3 regions of the Janthinobacterium kochi genome follow, and region 2 is predicted to be linked to each of the others. Evidence: predicted binding sites of a transcription regulator. Region 2 holds the regulator's gene; each other region holds the start of a gene.
What was found. The regulator NrdR, encoded in region 2, represses ribonucleotide reductase genes. The targets are predictions, from matches to a motif close to CACNANATNTNGTG.

Region 1 (7,551 bases), on a different contig from region 2:
AAAACGGGCGTGGGCCGCATGACGAAGCCGCCGGTGGCCAAGGACTGGGTCAAGACGGACTTGCTGGAGCAGGCGAAAAAGAGCCTGAATGTGAAGTAAATCAGTAAAACCATCAAAAAACCTCCGTGCCAGCGATGGTCCGGAGGTTTTTTATGTGCAGCGCCCTTAGCGGGCGTTAAAGCCCATCCAGCCTTTTTCCGTCTGCCTGAAGCTCAGCGTATAGATGCGCGTCAGTTCATCGCCTTTCTTGAGCTGGCGGTTGATGATGGCGCCATAATTGTCCTGCACGATCTGGTCCGACCATTGCAGCAGGTTTTCGAAGCGCTCTGCCGTCATCGCCGCCTGGCGGGCCAGCAGCGGTGCGGGAATCGCCTTCTTTTCCTGCTGCTGCGCCCAGAAGTCGCGGAAGGCCTTGTTTTCGCCGCTCATGCCGCGCGCCATCAGGCCCAGGCCCATGGTCATGCCCACGGAGCCATCCGTCTTGGCCTGCGCCTCGATCTTGTCGGCCACATCGGCCAGCAGTTCCAGGTAGCCTACCTTGGCGCGCAGCACGGCCGAGCCTTTGATTTCGTACTGTTCATTCTCTTTCCAGCCATTGAGCTTTTCCAGTTTCGCGATCTCGAAGTAATCCTTGTACAGATCGTAGCTTTGAATCGAGGTACGGAAATATTCCTCATACGTGGATTGGGAAGGCGCGTCTTTCATGCAGCCGCTTAAACCAGTGCAGGCGGCCAGCAGGAGGCAGGTCCAGAAAAATTTTCGAAAAGGCATGGCGAGGGGAGGGGGCGTAAGGGTGGATAAATATTGCTCTGTAGATATAATTATAGACTGGCTCATCAGGATGGCAACACATCCGCCGCGCGGCGACGGCGCGTAGCAGGAAAGATTGCCAAAATCTTGAGGGTGCGCCACCCCGTCATGCCTCAGGCGCGATATCATGGCAGGCTTGCGGTATTGGCAGGTGGCGAATTGCTCGCAGCCCATACTGTCGCTTGAATCGCGCTTGCCGGCTATGGTGTAAACTTAAACTATGCAGATCTATTTCTTTTTCATCGCCGCCCTGTTGTACGCGGCGTGCGCGGTGCTTCCCTCGTCCCGTGCCCGGCTCATTGCCGGCCTGACCGGCGTCGCCTGGCTGGCGCACGCCGCCACCCTGTGGTTCGACCTGATGGCGCCTGGCACCTTGCGTTTCGGTTTTTCCGCCATGCTGTCGGCCGCGCTGTGGGTCTCGGTGGGCGCCTACTGGATCGAGAACCGCAATTTCAGCCTGGACGGATTGCGCCGCATGGTCATGCCCAGCGCCGTCATCGCCATCGGCCTGGCCTGGGCCTTTCCTGGCAGCCAGGTCAGCATGGAAGGCAAGTCCGCCGTCTTCGGCTGGCATATTGCCGTGGCGGTGCTGGCCTACAGCACCTTGACGATTGCCGCCTTTCACGCCGTGCTCATGGCGCTGCAGGAATCGCGCCTGCATACGCGCAGCGAAAGCCGCGGTTTCATCGGCAGCGCGCTGGACCAGCTGCCAGCGCTGCTGACGATGGAAAAGTTGCTGTTCCGCATGATCGGTCTGGGTTTCATTCTGCTCAGCCTGACCGTGCTGTCGGGCATCGTCTTTTCCGAGCAATTATTTGGCAAGGCGCTCAACTGGGATCACAAATCCGTGTTTACCATGCTGTCGTGGCTGTTGTTTGCCGCCCTGCTGGCAGGGCGCCGCTTTCGCGGCTGGCGCGGCAAGACGGCCTTGAGCTTCACCCTGGCCGGTTTCGCCACCTTGCTGCTGGCCTATGTCGGCAGCCGTTTTGTACTTGAAGTGGTTTTACACCGAGGATACACATGACGCGTGTTTTATTCTGGCTGGCGCTGGTGTTCCTGGTGCTGTTTGCCATCCGCAGCAAGATCCGGGGCATGCAGCAGCGGGCCCGTGCGCAGCAACAGCAACAGCAGCCCAATCCGTTTGCGCCGCCGGGCCGGCCACAGGAATTGCCGGATGCGGAGCTGATGCTGTGTTGCGCCCATTGCGGCGTGTATTACCCGGCCTCCGAAAACGTGCAGGCCAAGGGCCACGATTACTGCAGCCACGCGCACGCCACGCTGTAAGGGCAGGCCCGCGCCGCATTGCTCATCCGTATCGTATCGTCTTCCGGCAGCAGTCCGGCGTAGCATCTGCAGTAAGCGGTTCGCCACCGCCCTTGCAGAAAGGCGCGCTCCCCTATGCCCAGTCCCAAGCTGCAGACCGCGACCGCCGCCGGCAAGACGGTGGCCAGCGGCCTGCCGTCCGCGCCGCAACTATGTGGCCATTCACTGCCCATGCAGGCGTTGCGCGCGCAGATCGGCCGCATCGCCCTGTGCGGCGCGCCGGTGGCCATCCGCGGCGAATCGGGCAGCGGCAAGGAACTGGCGGCGCGCGCCATCCACGCGCAGGGGGCGCGCGCCAGCGGCCCGTTTATCGCCGTCAACTGCGGTGCCATTCCCGAAGCGCTGATGGAAGCCGAATTCTTCGGCTGCCGGCCGGGCGCCTATACTGGCGCGCTGCACGAACGCCAGGGATTGTTCCAGGCGGCCCATGGCGGCAGTTTGTTGCTTGATGAAGTCGATGATTTGCCGCTGGCCATGCAGGTGAAGCTGTTGCGCGTGCTGCAGGAGCGCCGCGTGCGCAAGCTGGGCGGCAGTAGCGACGAAGCCGTTGACGTGCGCATCCTGTGCGCCAGCCAGCATGGCCTGGCGCGCGGTGTGGCCGCCGGCACGTTTCGCCAGGATCTGTTTTACCGCCTCAATGTAATCGAGTTGGCGCTGCCGCCGTTGCGTGAGCGGCGTGGCGATCTGCAGATATTATGTGAAGTAATCCTGGCGCGTCTGGCACCGGGCCAGGCCGTGAGCCTGGCGCCACCGGTGCTGGCGGCCCTGGCAGCGTATGCGTTTCCGGGCAATGTGCGCGAACTGGAAAATATGCTGGAACGGGCGCTGGCCTTTGCTGATGGCGGCGTGATCGCGCTCGACGGGCTGGGCTTGCAGTCGCCGGCGGGGATCACCCCGTTGCGGGCGGCGCCGGGCTTGCCGGAACGGCAATTGTGCCTGCCGGGCATGGACGTGTGCAGTGTGCCGCTGGATGTGTATTTGCGCCAGGCCGAGCGCGACATGATCATGCAGGCGCTGGCACAGGCGCGCTATCACCGCGCACGGGCGGCGCGCCAGCTGGGCCTGAGCGTGCGCCAGCTGCGTTACCGCATGCAGAAATTGACGATACTGGAAGCGCTACCTTGATGACAGCATGGACGATAGATGAAGACGGCTGGTGCGACGGCGCGCTGCGCTATGATTCGCCGCACCAGGATGCGCGCCCGGACGGTGCGCAAGTCGACTTGCTGGTGATCCATAACATCAGCTTGCCGGGCGGCCACTTTGGCGGACCGCATGTGTCGGACTTGTTTACCGGCCGGGTAGATTATAATGCCGATCCTTCTTTCGCCGACCTGCGTGGCTTGCAGGTGTCGGCGCACTTTTTTGTGCGGCGCGATGGTGCGCTGTTGCAATATGTTTCTGTTGATCAACGTGCCTGGCATGCTGGCGCGTCCACATTCGAAGGACGTCCGCAGTGCAATGACTATTCCATCGGTATCGAAATGGAAGGCGCGGACTTTGTCCCCTTCCAGGCGCAGCAATACCGCGTGCTGGCGGCGTTGACGGCGGCGCTGGTGGCGCGCTATGACTTGTCCCAGGTGCGCGGCCACGAGCATATTGCGCCGGGGAGGAAAACGGATCCGGGAGCGTTTTTTGACTGGCATTTTTATCAAGAATGCTGGTTGGAAACTGTGCGCGGGCAGCCTGCGTTAGCGCTTACTACGCGGGGATTGGGCTTTCCATCCATGCCCTGAAAAGTCAACCGAAATCGTATATGAAAATACAAAAAATTACGCTGACGGATGCCGGAAAACTATTGCATCGCCTTTCGATGGGCACTACAATTAGTACATAACTTGGATTTAAAGACTATATGTAGTGCCATCACAGACGTTTTCAGAAATATTACCAAAGCTACCCTGTTTGTTGATATGGCAACGGGAACTGGCGTTTCATCACCCTTGATCGTGTTTCGCGCCAGCCGGGCTGTACAGGTTGGCCGTATGATTTCTGGCTGTGAATTACTTACTATTTAGCAACAAACACCTGAAGAAACCCTGACCATCGGGCGTTCTATTCAACAACACACGCGGCAGCAAAACTGCAGGCTGACTTTAGCTGACAACGGGAGCTTCAATGCAATCACCACAAGATATTTCCATCCATCCAACGCCAGTATCGCCAGCGCCAGGCGCGGCCAATAGCGTGGCGAGCACGGGCGCGGCATTGGGCGACTATCGCATCCTCCGCCGCAACGGCGCGGTGGTGGCATTTGAGCCTTCGAAGATCGCAATCGCCATGACCAAGGCGTTTTTGGCCGTTAACGGCGGCCAGGGCGCAGCCTCGGCGCGCATCCGCGAACTGGTGGAACAGCTGACCGACGGCGTTGTCGCCGCGCTGGTGCGCCGCCAGCCGGGGGGCGGCACCTTCCATATCGAAGACGTGCAAGACCAGGTGGAACTGTCGCTGATGCGTTCGGGCGAGCACGACGTGGCGCGTGCCTATGTGCTGTACCGTGCCAAGCACATGGAAGAGCGCCGTCTGCAGAAGGAAGCGCTGGGCGCTTCCGCGCAAGTGACCGCACCCCAGCTGAACGTGCTCGATAACGGCGTGCGCCGTCTGCTCGACATGCAGGAAGTGCGCGACCTGATCAATGCCGCCTGCGCAGGCCTGGAAAAGCACGTCGATGCCGACGCCATTCTGGCTGAAACGGTGAAGAACCTGTACGACGGCGTGCCCGTCGAAGAGCTGCACAAGTCGGCCATCCTGGCGGCGCGCGCGCTGATGGAAAAAGATCCGGCCTACAGCCAGGTCACGGCCCGCATCCTGCTGCACACGGTGCGCAAGGAAGTGTTCGGCAAGGAAGTGCCGCAAGCGGCCGCTGCTGCCGAGTACCTGACGTATTTCCCGCAATATATCGCCAAGGGCATCGCCAACGAGCTGCTGAACCCGGTACTTGCCAGCTTCGACCTGGAACGCCTGGCGAAAGCCATCGTGGCCGACCGCGACTTGCAATTCGGCTACATCGGTCTGCAAACCCTGTATGACCGCTACTTCCTGCACATCCATGACGTGCGCATCGAAATGCCGCAAGCGTTCTACATGCGTGTGGCCATGGGTCTGTCGCTGAACGAAGCGGACCGCGAAGCGCGCACCATCGAGTTCTACAATCTGCTGTCCTCGTTCGACTTCATGAGCTCGACCCCGACCCTGTTCAACTCGGGCACCCTGCGCTCGCAGCTGTCGTCGTGCTACCTGAGCACCGTCTCGGACGACCTGGAAGGCATTTACGACGCCATCAAGGACAACGCGCTGCTGGCCAAGTACGCCGGCGGCCTGGGCAACGACTGGACGCCAGTGCGCGCCCTGGGCGCCCACATCAAGGGCACCAACGGCAAGTCGCAAGGCGTGGTGCCGTTCCTGAAAGTGGTCAACGACACGGCCGTGGCAGTCAACCAGGGCGGCAAGCGCAAGGGCGCCGTCTGCGCCTACCTGGAAACCTGGCACATGGACATCGAGGAATTCCTCGACCTGCGCAAGAACACGGGTGACGACCGCCGCCGCACGCACGACATGAACACGGCGAACTGGATTCCCGACATGTTCATGAAGCGCGTCATGGAAAAAGGCGAGTGGACCCTGTTCTCGCCATCCGAAACGCCAGATTTGCACGACCTGGTCGGCAAAGCCTTTGAAAAGGCTTACCTGGGCTACGAAGCCAAGGCCGCCGCCGGCGAAATCCGTTCGTTCAAGAAGATCGCCGCGCTGGACCTGTGGCGCAAGATGCTGTCGATGCTGTTTGAAACGGGCCACCCATGGATCACGTTCAAGGATCCTTGCAACATCCGCAGCCCGCAGTCGCACGTCGGCGTCGTCCACAGCTCGAATCTGTGCACCGAAATCACGCTCAACACGGGTCCTGACGAAATCGCCGTCTGCAACCTCGGTTCCGTCAACATGCCGGCGCACATGAAGGAAGGCAAGCTCGATCACGTCAAGCTGGCCAAGACCATCCGCACCGCCATGCGCATGCTCGACAACGTCATCGACATCAATTACTACGCCGTCGAGAAGGCGCGCAATTCGAACATGCGCCATCGTCCGGTCGGCATGGGCGTGATGGGTTTCCAGGACTGCCTGCACATGATGCGCATCCCGTTCGCCTCGGACGCTGCCGTGTCGTTCGCCGACACCTCGATGGAAGCGGTCTGCTACTACGCCTACCTGGCGTCGACGGAACTGGCCGAAGAGCGCGGCCGCTATGAATCGTATGCCGGTTCGCTGTGGGACCGTGGCATCCTGCCGCAAGACTCGGTGAAACTGCTGGCCGAAGAGCGCGGCGGCTACCTGGAAGTCGATTCCTCGTCGGCCATGGACTGGACGCCGGTGCGCGAACGCATCGCCAAGTTCGGCATGCGCAACTCAAACTGCGTGGCGATCGCCCCGACGGCGACGATTTCGAACATCATCGGCGTGTCGGCCTGTATCGAGCCGACGTTCCAGAACCTGTACGTGAAATCGAACCTGTCGGGCGAATTCACCGAGATCAACGGCTACCTGGTGCGCGACCTGAAGGCGCGCGACCTGTGGGATGAAGTCATGATCTCCGACCTGAAGTACTTCGACGGCAGTCTGGTGAAGATCGACCGCATCCCGCAAGACCTGCGCGACATCTACGCCACCGCCTTTGAAGTATCGCCAAGCTGGCTGGTGGAAGCGGCTTCGCGTCGCCAGAAGTGGATCGACCAGGCCCAGTCGCTGAACATTTACATGGCTGGCGCATCGGGCAAGAAGCTCGACGAGACCTACAAGCTGGCATGGCTGCGTGGCCTGAAAACCACCTACTACCTGCGTACCATCGCCGCTACCCACATGGAGAAATCGACCTCCAAGACGGGCGCCCTGAACGCCGTGGCCGTCGATGGCGGCATGTCGGCCAGCGCACAGAGCGCCCAGGCAGCGGTCGTGGCGGCAGCCGCTGCCGCCGTGGCACCGGTAGTGGCAGCGGCAGCGGACGACGCCGATGGCGAAGCCTGCTACCTGCGTCCGGGAGATGACGGTTTCGAAGAATGCGAAGCCTGCCAGTAAAAACCTGCTGCGCAGCCCCCTCTCGGGTTCTGTGTTGCTTACCGGCTCGGCGCCCCCGTACGTAAAGTACGGCTCCGCTACTCGACCCGATATCGGGCTTGCTCGCGACGGTTTTTAAAAAATTTAAAGTTGTCAGCCCGGCACGGTCGGGCTGATTCAATGTTGTTAATGTCTGTATTGTCCGATACAACGGGCCTGTTGCAGACGCCGGTGAACCGGCATGGAAAGGAAGAAGAATATGTCGTTGTCTTGGGATGATGAAACCACGTCGGCAGCTGTGCCGCGTCCGGCGCAGCAAGCGCCACTGGGAAATACCGAATTGAACCTGCCGGCAGGTGCCGAGCCGTC
Region 2 (7,551 bases):
ATGTGGCGATCGGAAAACCGGCGAAAGGTGGGCACCCACCGGGAAATGTGAGATTTTTCATCAGCCGTTCGCCTGGGTAGCCACTATGGAAAAGCACGAAGAGGCTGCCTGTCCAATGTTGTTATTCACTTAACGCCGGCTCCCCTCATTCGATCCAACCTGCCAGTACAAGCACCCTCATACTTGGAGTTTTTACATGTTTGCAAAAGATCACACCCTCGCCAACGTCGATCCTGAATTGTTCGCCGTCATTCAAAAAGAGAACACGCGCCAGCACGACCACATCGAATTGATCGCGTCGGAGAACTACACGTCGCCAGCCGTCATGGAAGCGCAAGGCTCGCAGCTGACGAATAAATATGCCGAAGGTTATCCAGGCAAGCGTTACTACGGTGGCTGCGAATACGTCGATGTGGCCGAGCAACTGGCCATCGACCGCGTGAAAAAACTGTTCGGTGCCGAATGCGCGAACGTGCAGCCGAACTCCGGCTCGCAGGCGAACCAGGGCGTGTTCTTTGCCGTGCTCAAACCAGGCGACCTGATCATGGGTATGTCGCTGGCCGAAGGCGGCCACCTGACCCACGGCATGCCGCTGAACATGTCCGGCAAATGGTTTGACGTCGTGTCGTATGGCTTGACGGCGGAAGAAGACATCGACTACGAGGCGATGGAACGCCTGGCCCGCGAACGCAAGCCAAAGCTGATCATCGCCGGCGCGTCGGCCTTCTCGAAAAAGATCGACTTCGAGCGTTTCGGCAAGATCGCCAAGGAAGTGGGCGCGTATTTCATGGTCGACATGGCCCACTACGCCGGCCTGATCGCCGCTGGCCTGTACCCGAACCCGGTGCCATTCGCCGACTTCGTCACCTCGACCACGCACAAATCGTTGCGCGGCCCGCGCGGCGGCATCATCCTGATGAAGGCCGAACACGAAAAAGCCATCAACTCGGCCATTTTCCCTGGTATCCAGGGTGGCCCGCTGATGCACGTGATCGCCGGCAAGGCCGTCGCCTTCAAGGAAGCGCTGAGCCCTGAATTCGTCGAATACCAGAAGCAAGTGGTCAAGAACGCCGACGTGCTGGCGAAAACCCTGATCAAGCGCGGCCTGCGCATCGTTTCCGGCGGCACCGAATCGCACGTCATGCTGGTCGACCTGCGCGCCAAGAACCTGACGGGTAAAGAAGCCGAAGCCATCCTCGGTTCCGCGCACATCACCTGCAACAAGAACGGCATCCCCAACGACCCGCAAAAACCCTTCGTCACCTCGGGCATCCGCCTGGGCAGCCCGGCGATGACGACGCGCGGTTTCAAGGAAGCGCAAGCAGAAGAGGTGGGCAACCTGATCGCCGACGTGCTGGACAATCCGCATGACGCCGCCACCATCGAGCGCGTGAAAGCGGCCGTGAAAGTGCTGGCCGACGCGCATCCGGTGTACGCATAATTATTTGTCCAGAATGTGTCATACAGAGTAAGATTCTGTCTGACACATTCCTTCGTGCCCAAGGGCGCCCGGAGTGATTCGGGCGCCCTTTGTACAAGGGCGGCGATTTCCCTCATTATTACTATAAAGTTGTAGCCAGCTCATGAAATGTCCATTTTGCCAGCACGGCGATACCCAGGTTCTCGATACGCGCGTATCGGAGGAAGGGGATGCCATTCGGCGCCGCCGCCGCTGCGGCAAATGCGACAAGCGTTTTACTACCTACGAACGCATTGAACTTATCATGCCTGCCGTCGTCAAAAAGAATGGCAGCCGGACGGAGTTCGCTGCGGATAAGTTGCGCGGCAGTTTGATGCTGGCCTTGCGCAAGCGTCCCGTCGCGGCCGCCTCCGTGGATACGGCCATCGCGTCGATCCAGGAAAAACTGCTGACCAGCGGCTTGCGCGAAGTCGATTCCGGCTATATCGGCGAACTCGTCATGCAGGAACTCAAACGCCTCGACAAGATCGCCTACATCCGCTTTGCTTCCGTCTACAAGAATTTCGAAGACCTGGCCGAGTTCCAGGATGCGATTGCCGAAGTGGGGCAGGCGCGCAGCAAGCCCTGACGCGCTTGCGCCATCCCTTGCCGCAGGCGGGGATGATGAACAGTCCCACTCCCACCACGCCAGCGTTCGCCTGGCAAGTCGCCTGATCAATTCAGGCGCTCTTTTCTTCTTCTTTTTCTCCTTTTCTCGGCGACGTTTGCGCTGCCTCATGCCTGCGCTTTTGCGCGCGTCTATCGTGTAGCTGGGCCGTGCATCCGCGCGGCTCCAGTCCGGGTTTCATTCTGTCAGCAGGAGAAGCTCATGCATAGCGGTACGCGTGGTCCCATGGATGGCAGCAGCCTCGTCGAGGTGCTGGTATCGCTGCTGTTGTTGGCGCTGGGCTTGCTCGGCGCCAGCATCCTGCAACTGCACTCCCTGCGCGCACGCCATGAGTCGGCACTGTTGTCGGCGGGCGTGCAACTGGCCGCTGGCATGGCCGAACGCATGCGCGCGAACAGCGTACTCATGCATGGTCCCGATGCGGGCAATCCCTACCTGAACGTGGCCTACGCGGCGGCGGACGGCGCTGAGCCTGGCGGCGGCGCGCCCGACTGTTTCGGCGCTGCCGCCTGCAGCGCGGCCGAGCTGGCGCAATTCGACATCGCTGAATGGAAGCGGCAGCTGCAATCGGCCTTGCCCGGCGCGCGCCTGCGTATCTGCCGCGACGCGCCTGCATGGGATGCCGCCGCCCAGGGCTTGCATTGGGCATGCAGCGGCGGCAAGGGCGCGCCCATCGTCATCAAGCTGGGCTGGCGCGCCCGCGTGCCCGATGGCTCGCCCGCCGTGAATGCGGCAAACGAGTCGCTGCCCAGGCTGGCATTCCAGCTGGACGGAGGCGGCGCATGAACGGCATGCACGCCCGCTGGCGCCGTCATCGCGGCATGAGCCTGGTCGAATTGCTGGTGGCCCTGTCGCTGGGCGCGCTGCTGATGCTGGCAGCCAGTAGCGTGCTGCTGGCTGCCAGCGGCAGTTATGGCGACCAGTTCGCCAGCGCGCGCCTGGACGACAACGGCCGCTATGCGCTCGACACCATCGCCCGCGCCGTGCGCCAGACGGCGTATGTGAATTGGGACAGCAGCGCCGCGCCCGTCGCCCATGCTGCGCACGACAGCGCGAATATCGCCGGGCTCGACGCGCATAGCCTGGGCAAGAACAGCGAGGGCATCAGCGGCGCGCTGCCCGTGGCCCTGCATGGCAGCGACGTGCTGGCCTTGCGCTATTACGGCGCCGGCAAGGAGGAGGGCGGCGACGGTTCCGTGCTCAACTGCGCCGGCTTCGGCGTGGGCGCCGCGCAAACGGAGGTGCAGCGGGGCTGGAGCATTTTCTACGTGGCGCAGGGCGCCGATGGCGAGGGCGAGTTGCGCTGCAAATACCGTGGCGCGAACGGCTGGGGCGCGGACGCCATCATCCGCGGCGTTGACAGCTTTCAGGTGCTGTATGGCCTCGACACGGATATGCCGCCCGACGGCGTGGCGAACCGCTATGTCAACGCCAGCGCGCTCGACGCTTACGATGCGGCGCTGGTGCTGGCGGGCGCGGATGCGGCCGCGCGCCAGCGCGATTTTCACCGGCGCACGCACTGGAAGCGCGTGGCCAGCGTGCGCGTGGCGCTGCTGTTGCATGGCGAGGCGGGCCAGCTGGACAAGATGGCGGAACTGGGGCCAGCGCAGTTCGACTTGTTCGGCAAGGCATATGCCGAGGCGCACGGCGCCGGCGACACAGGTGTGCGCATCGCGCGCGCGTCCTTGCCCGCCGCAACGCGCTCGCGCCTGCGGCAACTGGTGCAGACGAGCATCATGCTGCGCAACGGGCCGGTCTAGGGCGGCGCCACGATGGCTGGCGCGGGTACCCGCTGTTGCCCAAGCTGCTGTGCTCTTGGCGCGCGGCGGCGTGGCGCCACCCTCGTATATGTGCTGTGCCTGCTGGTGATCATCTTGCTGCTGGGCATATCGGCAGCGCAGATGGCCTTGCAGGGCGAAAAGGCGGCACGCGGCGAGCGCGACCGGCAAATCGCGTTTCAGGCGGCGGAGGAGGCATTGGTGGATGCGCAGAACGATATCGAAGGCTTGCCCGGCGCGCCCGGACGCAGCAGCCTCTTCGCACCGGGCAGTGCGGCAGGGTTCGCGCACGACTGCGGCGAGGGAGGCGCACTGGGCTTGTGCCTGCCCGCAGCCCCGGATGCGCCGGCCCTCTGGCTGAGCATGGACCTCGATGGCGCCGAAGGGAGCAGCCGCGCGGTTCCATACGGCCAGTTTACGGGCGCCGTCATGCAGACGGGGCAGGGTTTTCTGCCGTCGCGCCGGCCCCGCTATCTGATCGAATTGCTGCCATTTCACCCACCCGGCGCGCAGGCTACGGCAGTGGCTGGCGGCCTGGCCACGGAAAGTTATATATACCGCATCACGGCCATGGGTTTTGGCGCGCAGGAAAGCACGCAAGTCGTGCTGCAAAGTTATTATCGCAAGCAGGCGGCTGGAGCGGGGCCATGAGGGCCTTGTCGTTTGCTTTGCTGTCCGCTTTGCGGGCTGTCTGGCTGCTGCTGATCGGCTTGGTTTGCCTGGATTGCGGCGCTGCCGTCGCGGCCGCACCTCCCGTGGCGCTGGCGCGGGCCGATGCGGGCTTGCACGGTGCCCGCGTGCCGCCGAATCTGCTGCTCAACCTGTCCCTCACGCATGCGGCAGCCGCTGCCGCACATGGCGGCGACTATGCGCCGCAGCGCGAGTACCTCGGCTACTTTCATGCGCGTATGTGCTACAGCTATCCGTACCGCGGCAAGGATGGCGTCATGCTGCCGGACTTGCGCGTAGCGACCGCTTACTTCTCCGTGCTGAAACCGGCCGATGCGCTGCACGGCTGCGGCGGCGATAGTTTTAGCGGCAACTTTCTCAACTGGGCCAGCACCAGCATGCTCGACATCGTGCGCTATGCCCTGACGGGCGGCGACCGCGTCATCGACGAAGTGCGCAAGACGGTGCTGCAGCGCGCCTGGCTGCCCGATGCGGACAGCCCCATCGACTTCTTTGGCCACCCCGTCTTTTTCCCGCGCAAGGTCTTGCAGGCAGGCGTGGCGGCGGCGACGCCGTTTGCGCTGGCGCAACTGGCCATCGTGTCCTGCCGTAACCGCCTGCTGTTCGGCGATGCCAATGTCAGCCAGCCTGCGGGCGGCAGTTGCGACGCTCCCGGCGCCGCTGCCACGTACGGCGTGTTCCTCGCGCGCGTGCGCGTGTGTGACGCCGATGAGGGACCGCTGCGCGACGACTTGTGCCTAGCGTATGGCAAGAACTACAAGCCGGTGGGCGCCGTGCAGCGCCATGGCGGCAGGGTGCGCGTGGGCGTGTTTGCTCACTTGAATGGCATGCCCGCCAGCGCAAGCCCCGTGTATGGCGGCGTACTGCGCGCGCCGCTGGCCCACGTGGGCAGGCAGCGCTGGGCCGCGCCCGACTATATGCCGCAAGACAATGCCGACGCCGAGTGGAATCCCGCCACTGGCGTATATGTGGCGCCAGCTGTGGCCCAGGCGGCGGGCACTGGCGGCGGGGTGACCGCTTACATCAACGGCCTGGGCCGCGGCAACGCCGGGCATCCCGGCAGGTACGCCAGCGCGGCGCCAACGGCCGAATTGCTGTACGAATCGCTGCGTTACCTGCAGGGACGGCAAGCGAGCGCAGTGGTGCCGCCCACCACGGCCCCGCCCGCCATTGACGACGGCTTGCCGGTGGTGGTTGCGTGGAGCGACCCGCAAACGGCCAGCTGCCAGCGTCACATCGTCGTCAGCCTGGGCGACGCGGGCATGGCGGTCGACCGCTACGTGCCCGGCAATGTCCCGGCGACGCCCGCGTCAAATGGCGACCGCGCACGCGCCGCCGATGGCTTTGTGTCGCCGCCGTTCGATGCGATGGCCTGGACGCATGCGGTGGGCAGCCTGGAAAGCGGCGGTGCGCAGGGCAACCCCGCGCCACGGCCCGAACTGGCGACGCTGGAATTGCTGGCCGACGGGGCGGGCGGCGCCAGCTACCATGCGGCGGGCCTGGCCTACTGGTCGCATGTGCAGGCGCTGCGTCCCGGCGCCAAGAACGACGGCGTTGCAAGGGTCGAGCACTATGCGGGCGACTTGCTCCACGGTGATCCGGCCAGCGAGCCCGGCGCCACGCCCGTCACTACGCCCTTGTTGCTGGCGGCCAAATATGGCGGCTTTCTCGATGCGAACGGCGACGCCAACCCCTACAAGAGCGCGGCGGGCAGCGCGCTGGAGGAATGGAGCCTCGACGGCCGCTGGCCTGGCCATTACCTGCCCGGCAGCGACCCCGCCGCCCTGATCGCGGGATTGCGCGCAGCTTTTGCGGCCGCCGACAACGCTACCTTGCCGGCGACGCTCGCCGGGCCGGCCCTGATGGCGTTGGCCAGCGGCACGGAAGAGGCCTACTGGTTCCAGACGCGGATGCGCCTGGCCGATGGCGGCATGACCTTGTCGCGTACGGTGTTTGCCGTGGGCGCCGATGGCGCACTGCTTCCTGGCAAGCCATGGTGGCGCGCCGGCGGCCAGGATAAGCTCGTGCCAGATGGAGCGTCCATGGCCTTGCGTCCCGTCTACACGCTCGACGCCAAGGGCAGCCTGATGCCGCTGGCCTGGAAGCGGCTCGATGCGGAACAGCGCGGCGCCTTCGACGGCGGCGATGGACAAGGGGCGGCGCGCCTGGCGTATCTGCTGGGCCAGCGCACGGACGAGGTGGGCCAGCCAGGCGGCTTCCTGCGCCGGCGCTCGGGTAACCTGGGCGCCGCGCCGTACGGCAATCTGCTGTACGTGGGCGCGCCGGGGCTGGGCTTGCCGGGCGCCGGTTATGGCTTGCACCGCAAGGTGTTGCTGCAGCGCCGGAAAATGTTGTATCTGGGCGCCAACGATGGTTTGCTGCATGCGTTCGATGCGCGCACGGGTAGCGAAGTGTTTGCCTATCTGCCGCAAGCGTTGCTGCACGCAGCGCCAGCCGCTGCGAGCACTCACTACAGCCCCGGCCCGCTTCTCGACGGCGCGGCGGCCACGGCGGAAGTGCTGGCGCTGGGGCGCTGGAAGACGGTGCTGGTGTCGGGCATGGGCGGTGGGGCACAAGGCGTGTTTGCGCTCGACATCACCGACCCGGCGCGCTTCGCGCAAGACGGGGCGCTGTGGGAATTCACGGACCGCGACGACAGGCTGATCGGCAACGTGCGCGCGCCGCCATCCTTTGCCCGCATCAACATGGGCGGCAAAAAGGGCGCGCCGGCCTATCGCGATTTTGCCATCGTCGCCAGTGGCTACAACAACCATGTGAACGATGGTAAAGACACGACGGCGCCCGCGTCGGCGGCCGCCATCTTCTTGCTGGCGCTGGACAAGGCGCCCGGCACGCCCTGGCTGTTGGGAAGTAATTACTTCCGGCTCAAGGTGCCCGTGGCCAGCGGCGGCGATGGCGGCCATGATGCGGGCGCCGATGCCATCTCCCACGTGCTGGGCCCGCCCGCCGTGGTGCCGGGCGGCGACGGTGCGCTG
Region 3 (7,551 bases), on a different contig from region 2:
TCGCCGTCGATCAGGGCGGTTTGTCCGGGACAGCGGCGGGCGGTTGCCTCGAGCAGGTCGGCCAGCACTTCCTCGCGCAGCAGATCCGGTCGCGGCGGGCCGTACAGGATGTCGGCGTGGGTGGAAGGGGTGCCTGGGCTGACTGCGGTGAAATCGTTCATGGATGACGCTTATCTGTAATGCGGTGTGAGGAATCTGACGGGCTGCGCGTGGTGCGCGGCACAGTTGATACCTTACAGCACGCCAGACATTTCAGCGTTGCAGAACGGGGAATTTTGTGGATCTTTCGGCAATTATGTGGCGGCAGGATCAACTGCCATGATTACGGAATGTAAATCGCGGAAACATGGCGCCGATTTGCGCCACAGTGTGCGCCGCCGGATAGCCGTGCAGGGGGCGGCCGGCCAGCGCCGCATCCTGGCAGCCTTCGGCGCGGAACTGCTGCAGCACGTAGTTGTCGACGCCTTTCGCTGCCAGGGTGGTGGCCAGGGCCAGCAGCCGTTCGTCCGGCAGCAAGTCCGGGTGGGTGGTGGTGCGGCATTCGTAGGCCACGCCGCTGGCGAGGATGGCGTCCAGGCAGGCGCGCGCCGGGTCGCCGCTGCCGGCTACGCGGGTCACATGACGATAGTCGGCAAACGGCGCCTTGATGTCGAAGCCCACCCAATCGACCAGGGGCAGCACTTCCTGCAGGCGCTGCGGATAGATGCAAGCCGTGTGCAGGCCGACGCCGAACCCCAGCGCTTTGACGTCGAGCATGGCGCGCGCCAGCGCCGGGTCCATGCACGCTTCGCCGCCGCTGAAGACGACGGCGTCGACCAGGCCCACGCGGCGGCGCAGCCAGGTCAAGACGTCCTGCCAGGGCATGGCGCCTTCCGGCGTGCGCGCCTGCAAGTGCGGATTGTGGCAATAGCCGCAACGCCAGGGGCAGCCCTGCACGAACACCACGGCCGCCAGCTTGCCCGGATAGTCGGTGGCGGAAAAGGGCGTCAGGCCGCCCACTTTCAAATCAGCTGCCATGGCAGGCTGGCTGGCCAACCCGGGCGCTCGCTTCCGTAAAATACTGGCGCTCATGGAATTCGCCCTGCTTGCCGATGTTGAACGAAGCGACGGGGCGGTGATAGCCCATCACGCGGGTCCAGATTTCGCAGCGCTGGCGTTCGGTATCGAGCAGGGTGATGGCGGGAGTGAAGTCGGGACGTGCGTTCATGGTGTTTCCTCAAGTGATGGAACAGGGTGGGCTTGCTTGCGGGCGATCAGCTCCGCGTCGCAGGTGGGACAGAATTCATGTTTGCCGGCCAGGTAGCCATGGCGCGGGCAGATGGAAAACGTGGGAGTGACGGTGATGTAGGGCAGCGAAAAGCGGCTCAGGGCGCGTTTCACCAGCTCGCGGCAGGCATTCGCATCCGACAGCGCTTCCGTCATGTACAGGTGCAGCACCGTGCCGCCCGTGTACTTGCGCTGCAGCGCGTCCTGCAACTCCAGCGCCTCGAACGGGTCGTCCGTATGGCCCACGGGCAGCTGCGACGAGTTCGTGTAATACGGGTTGTCGCTGGTACCGGCCTGCAGGATGGCGGGATAGCGCTTGCGGTCTTCGCGGGCAAAGCGGTAGGTGGTGCCCTCGGCCGGCGTCGCTTCCAGGTTGTACATATGTCCCGTCTCTTCCTGGAATGCCACCATGCGGGCGCGCACGTGGTCGAGCAGGCGTATCGCCAGCGCATGGCCCTCGGCGGACGTGATGTCGTAAGCGTCGCCGCTGAAATTGCGGATCATCTCGTTGATGCCGTTCACCCCCAGGGTGGAAAAGTGGTTGCGCAGGGTGCCCAGGTAGCGCTTCGTGTAGGGGAACAAGCCTTGCTGCATCAGTTCCTCGATGGTGCGGCGCTTGATTTCCAGGCTGGTCTTGCCCAGCTCCAGCAGGCGGTCCAGGTCGGCCAGCAGCGCCGCCTCGTCGCCGCGCCACAAATGGCCCAGGCGCGCGCAGTTGATGGTCACCACGCCCAGGGAGCCCGTCTGCTCGGCGGAACCGAACAGGCCATTGCCCCGTTTCAGCAGTTCGCGCAAGTCCAGTTGCAAGCGGCAGCACATGGAGCGGATCATGTTCGGCTTGAGTTCCGAATTGATGAAATTCTGGAAGTAGGGCAGGCCGTAGCGGGCCGTCATTTCGAACAGGCGTTCCGCATTCTCGCTATGCCAGTCGAAATCCTCGGTAATGTTATAGGTCGGGATGGGGAAGGTGAAGACGCGGCCCTTGGCGTCGCCCGCCATCATGATCTCGATGTACGCGCGGTTGATCATGTCCATCTCCGCCTGCAGCTCGCCATAGCTGAAGTCCATCTCCTGGCCGGCGATAACGGGAATCTGCTCGCGCAGGTCGTCCGGGCAGACCCAGTCGAAGGTGAGGTTGGTAAACGGCGTCTGCGTGCCCCAGCGCGATGGCACGTTGAGGTTGAAGATCAGCTCCTGCATATACTGGCGCACGTCTTCGTAGCGCAGGCTGTCCTTGCGGATATAGGGTGCCATGTAGGTGTCGAAGGAGCTGAACGCCTGCGCGCCGGCCCATTCGTTTTGCAGGGTACCGAGAAAATTGACGATCTGGCCGATGGCGCTCGACATGTGTTTCGGCGGACCCGATTCGATCTTGCCCGGCACGCCATTCAAGCCTTCATGCAGCAGGGTGCGCAGCGACCAGCCGGCGCAATAGCCGGCCAGCATGTCGAGGTCGTGGATGTGCAGCGCCGCTTCCCGGTGCGCCGCGCCCACGTCCGGTGGATATACCTGGTCCAGCCAGTAATTGGCGATGACCTTGCCCGAGACATTGAGGATCAGGCCACCCAGGGAATACCCCTGGTTGGCGTTGGCGTTCACGCGCCAGTCGCGCCGTTCCAGGTATTCATTGATGGACGCGGCGACATCGACCTGGCCGCGTGTGGGAGAAACTGCATTCGTCGTCATGAAACCTCCAATAAACACAACATACGGTGTTTTTATGAAGGTTATCCACTAAATGTAGTGCAGTCAAAGGTGGCGTGCAAGCGATTCGCGTATCCTTGATCCAGGTGAAAAAACCACCTCAACCGGTTTTGTTCCAGCGCGTTTCGCGCAGGATCAGCCAGCTCGCGCAAAAGAACGCGGCGCCACAGGCGGCGATGCTGGCGACGGAGGCGGGCAGCACGTGGGCCCAGATTTCCAGCGGCGTATAGGTGCTCCAGCTGGCCACGCGCGCATCGAAGGTGACGTAGTTCGCCAGCAGCCAGTAGATGGCCAGCAGGCCCGTACAGATGGCGGCCTGACGCAGCAGCGGCAGTTGGCGGCGCGCGAACACGGCCAGCAGGAACAGCAGCAGCACGCCCGGATAGGCGCCCAGCACTTCCGGCGACAGCACGGAGATGGTACCTGCGTCATAGCCATCGGCCGGGCCGGCCCACTGCACTTGCAGCGCGGTGAGGAACAGGGTCAGAAGGAAAATTAGCAGCGGTTTGCGAGTCATGGTGGGCACTTAAACAGGAGGAAAGATGGGCATGTTACAGCCAGGTCAAGCAAGTTGAAGGTGCGCCAGCCATGCATGCATTCCTTCACCTGCGTCAAGGACTGGGCAGCATGGGCGGGGCTATAGTCTGCCCCCTGAGCCGATACAGGACTGTGAACATCATGATGCTTGAATCTACCCCCGCCACCCGCGTGGCCGGACCGCTGGAACTGGTCTGCCCCGCCGGCAGCCTGCCTGCCCTGAAAGCGGCCGTCGACAATGGCGCCGATACCGTTTACCTGGGCTTTCGCGACGCCACCAATGCGCGCAATTTCGCCGGCCTCAATTTTGACGAGAAGGCCATCGCCGAGGGCGTGCGCTATGCCCACCAGTACGGACGCAAGGTGCTGCTGGCGCTGAACACCTATCCGCAGCCGCACAACTGGGCCGTGTGGCGCAGCGCCATCGACCGCGCGGCGCAAGCGGGCATCGACGCCATGATCGTTGCCGATCCGGGCCTGATGGCCTATGCGGCCCAGCACCAGCCGCAGCTGCGCCTGCACCTGTCCGTGCAGGGCTCGGCCACCAACTACGAAGCCATCAATTTTTACCATGAACACTTCGGCATCGCCCGCGCCGTGCTGCCGCGCGTGCTGTCGATGGCGCAGGTGGAACAACTGATAGCCAAGACGGAAGTCGAGATCGAGGTCTTCGGTTTCGGCAGCCTGTGCGTGATGGTAGAAGGGCGTTGCGCCTTGTCGTCGTATGCGACGGGCGAGGCGCCGAACACCCACGGCGTGTGCTCGCCAGCGAAATCCGTGCGCTGGCTGGAAACGCCGAACGGCCTGGAGTCGCGCCTGAACGGCGTGCTGATCGACCGCTACGCGCCCGGCGAAAACGCCAGCTATCCCACCCTGTGCAAGGGCCGTTTCGAAGTCAACGACGAAGAGTATTACGCGATCGAGGAGCCGGCCAGCCTGAATACCTTGGCGCTGCTGCCGCAACTGATCGCCATGGGCGTGCGTGCCGTGAAAATCGAAGGGCGCCAGCGCAGTCCCGCCTACGTGGCGCAGGTCACGCGCGTGTGGCGCGAAGCGATCGACGCCTGCCGCGAAGGCAAAGCGCGCTACGCCGTCAAGCCGGGCTGGATGGCGGCCATGGACAAGCTGGCCGAGGGCCAGCAGCACACTTTAGGCGCTTACCATCGCTCCTGGAAATAGCAAAACCTACTGCGCGTCCCGGGGCGCGGCCTGCGATGCTCACCGTGCTTGAGCACGGCTGCGCTTCTCGGCCTCGCCGCGAGCCGCTCGCTACGGTTTTGTAACTTAAAAAATACTGGAAAAGGCATGCTAAAACTATCGTTGGGTCCTTTGCTGTACTACTGGCCGCGCGCCACCGTCTTCGAGTTTTACCAGCAGATCGCCGGCACCGCCGTCGATATCGTGTATCTGGGCGAAACCGTGTGCTCGCGCCGGCATGAGGTGCGCCTGGCCGACTGGCTCGATATCGCCGACATGCTGGCCGCTGCCGGCAAGGAAGTGGTGCTGTCGACGCAGGCGCTGATCGAGGCGGGCGCCGAACTGGCGACCCTGCGCCGCATCACGGGCAATGGCCGCTATACGGTCGAGGCCAACGACATGGGCGCCGTGCACTGCATGGAAAAGGGCGCGCCCTTCGTCGCCGGCCCCCATTTGAACCTGTTCAATGGCCCCAGCCTGCAACTGCTGGGGCGCCTGGGTGCGCGGCGCTGGGTGATGCCGCTGGAAATGGGGCAGACGGCGTTGGCCGAGATGCAGCGCCAGAAACCGGAAGGGCTGGAGACGGAAGTGTTCGCCTATGGCCGCATGCCGCTGGCGTTTTCCGCGCGCTGCTTCACGGCGCGCAACCGCAATCTGCCGAAGGACGATTGCGGCTACAGCTGCCTGGAAGAACCGGACGGCCTGCTGCTGCGCACGCGCGACGAAGTGCCCTTCCTCGTACTGAATGGCACGCAGACGCAGTCGGCGCTGGTCTACAACCTGGTGCGCGAACTCGACGCCATGCGCGACATGGGCGTGGCGGTGGCGCGCATCAGCCCGCAGGCCATGCATACGGAACAAGTCATCGCCATCTTCGACCGCGCCCGCCGCGGCCAGGTCAGCGGCGTTGGCGCTCAGGCCCAGCTGGCAGCCTGCCAGCCGGCCGGTGCCTGCGACGGCTACTGGCACGGCCAGCCCGGCATGGAACAGCACGCCGCTCATTGAACGCATCGAAAGGAAGCATCATGCAAGATCAATTGGAAAGATTGCCCGTCCCGGCCAAGCCCGCCATGAGCAAACCCGCCATGTCGTACCGGCTGCCCCAACCGCTGGCCGAATTGCTGTCCAAGCTGCCGCCGTATCCCGCCTCCTGGCTGTTCGTGCAAGGCTTGAACCGCTTGCTGGCGCCGCAATTGCCCGACGATGTGCGGCGCAGCCTGGAGGGGCGCAGCCTGCGCCTGCGCTTGCTCGATGCGGGCATCGCCTTCGATTTCGAGTGGCAGGGCACGGTGTTCGTGGCCGAGCGCTATGTGGACGTGCCGGACTTGTGCATCGCCGCCAGCGTGCATGACCTGATGCTGCTGGCGCGGCGCCAGGAAGATCCGGACACGCTGTTCTTCAGCCGTCGTTTGAGCCTGGAAGGCGATACGGAGCTGGGCCTGTTGTTCAAGAATACGCTCGACGCCATCGAGCTGCCGCCGTTCGATTTACAGGCGCTGGGACCGCGCCGCGTGCTGGCGCATCTGCGCGACCGGGGCGCGCGGGAAGGCTGAGCGGAGCAGGGGGGGAGAAGGGCTGGAGCAGGCGTTCAGTGGCGGCAGTGGCCGCAGGCGCCGCTGCAGGACGGCAGTTGTTCCTCATCGGAGGCCTCGCCCATGAAGCCGGCGTCGTTGACGGCCGCCAGCAGGCGTTCCTGCGTGGCCAGCCGTTCGTCAAATTGCACCGTGGCGCCGTGGCGCGCCAGCGAGACGCACACGGTGGCCACGCCCGTGACGGCTTCGAGCGCGCCCGTCAGCCTGTCGGCGCAGCCTTCGTGATCCATACCGATGATATTCAAGCGCGCTGTTTGCATGGGTTCCTCTTGTCTTTCAAATAAAAAAACAGCGTAGGCGAGAGGCGCGCATGCCGTCCAGAGCAGCACGCAAGATTTATTTTCTATGTGCGTTTTTATTGATCTGGATTAATTTACTCTCTCCGGGGCAGTCTGGAACTGCTGTTGTTTTATACACTGTTTCCTTATTCCAGTCGACAAGTGTGGCGTGCTGCGCGATACTGTCATTCTGATAAGAACGCTGATGAAAGCGCTGGAAAGGAGGGGCCATGCAACGCCGCCCCCTGCTCATGCTTGCCGGCCTGTGGCCATTGGGCGCGGCCGCCGGCACGCCGTTGCCGCTCGTGTATCCGCGCCATCAGGCACTCAATGATCCGCAGCAAGGTTACGTGACGGCTTTGCTGCAACTGGCGCTGGCGCGTGCGGGCCAGGCGTATGCATTGCGCCGTTCCGAACTGCGCATGGTGCAGACGCGCGCCATGCAGGAAATCGCCACCGCGTCGGGCAGCGTTGATGTCGTGTGGGCCATGACGAGCCGCGCGCGCGAAACGCAATTGCTGCCGGTGCGCATCCCGATCGACCGTGGCTTGATCGGCTGGCGCGTGGCGCTGATCCAGGCGCGCCAGCCGCAGTTGCTGCGCGCCGTGCGCAGCATCGCCGCCCTGGCGCGGCTGTCTGCCGGCCAGATGCGCGACTGGCCCGACTCCGCCATCCTGCAAGCGAATGGCTTGCGCCTCGATACCTCGAGTACCTACGAAGGCCTGTTCCAGCAACTGGCGGCGGGGCGCATCGATTACTTTCCCCGTTCCGTGATCGAGGCGCAAAGCGAGCTGGCCAGCCACGCGCAATTGCCGCTGGCGCTCGACACCCACCTGGTCATCCGCTACCCGGCCGCGCTGTACTTTTTTGTCGGCAGGCACCGGCCGGAACTGGCACGCCACATTGAAATCGGACTGGAAACCATGCTCGCCGATGGCAGTTTCGCGCAGCTGTTCCAGCGTCATTTCGGGCGCCTC

Region 1: ACQ4WL_RS06120 (ribonucleoside-diphosphate reductase subunit alpha) is a predicted target of NrdR. The motif match lies at 3,983-3,996, and genes of this name have one in related genera.
Region 3: ACQ4WL_RS26835 (ribonucleoside triphosphate reductase) is a predicted target of NrdR. The motif match lies at 2,999-3,012, and genes of this name have one in related genera.

What each region holds. Positions count from the first base shown of each region.
Region 1 covers NZ_JBNYXO010000002.1:387,163-394,713, reverse strand. The annotation lists gene ACQ4WL_RS06150 (ABC transporter substrate-binding protein) at 1-99, shown strand, start outside; gene ACQ4WL_RS06145 (hypothetical protein) at 166-705, opposite strand; gene ACQ4WL_RS06140 (cytochrome C assembly family protein) at 1,031-1,834, shown strand; gene ACQ4WL_RS06135 (PP0621 family protein) at 1,831-2,094, shown strand; gene ACQ4WL_RS06130 (sigma 54-interacting transcriptional regulator) at 2,209-3,258, shown strand; gene ampD (1,6-anhydro-N-acetylmuramyl-L-alanine amidase AmpD) at 3,258-3,869, shown strand; gene ACQ4WL_RS06120 (ribonucleoside-diphosphate reductase subunit alpha) at 4,252-7,203, shown strand; gene ACQ4WL_RS06115 (ribonucleotide-diphosphate reductase subunit beta) at 7,442-7,551, shown strand, end outside.
Region 2 covers NZ_JBNYXO010000015.1:78,163-85,713, forward strand. The annotation lists ZMP/ZTP riboswitch at 1-85, shown strand, start outside; gene glyA (serine hydroxymethyltransferase) at 197-1,441, shown strand; gene nrdR (transcriptional regulator NrdR) at 1,584-2,048, shown strand; gene pilV (type IV pilus modification protein PilV) at 2,289-2,873, shown strand; gene ACQ4WL_RS24275 (PilW family protein) at 2,870-3,847, shown strand; gene ACQ4WL_RS24280 (pilus assembly PilX family protein) at 3,860-4,516, shown strand; gene ACQ4WL_RS24285 (pilus assembly protein) at 4,513-7,551, shown strand, end outside.
Region 3 covers NZ_JBNYXO010000023.1:23,346-30,896, forward strand. The annotation lists gene ACQ4WL_RS26820 (Pls/PosA family non-ribosomal peptide synthetase) at 1-161, opposite strand, end outside; gene ACQ4WL_RS26825 (anaerobic ribonucleoside-triphosphate reductase activating protein) at 310-1,017, opposite strand; gene nrdD (anaerobic ribonucleoside-triphosphate reductase) at 1,007-1,207, opposite strand; gene ACQ4WL_RS26835 (ribonucleoside triphosphate reductase) at 1,204-2,952, opposite strand; gene ACQ4WL_RS26840 (hypothetical protein) at 3,071-3,487, opposite strand; gene ubiU (ubiquinone anaerobic biosynthesis protein UbiU) at 3,649-4,686, shown strand; gene ubiV (ubiquinone anaerobic biosynthesis protein UbiV) at 4,813-5,709, shown strand; gene ubiT (ubiquinone anaerobic biosynthesis accessory factor UbiT) at 5,730-6,257, shown strand; gene ACQ4WL_RS26860 (heavy-metal-associated domain-containing protein) at 6,293-6,556, opposite strand; gene ACQ4WL_RS26865 (substrate-binding periplasmic protein) at 6,805-7,551, shown strand, end outside.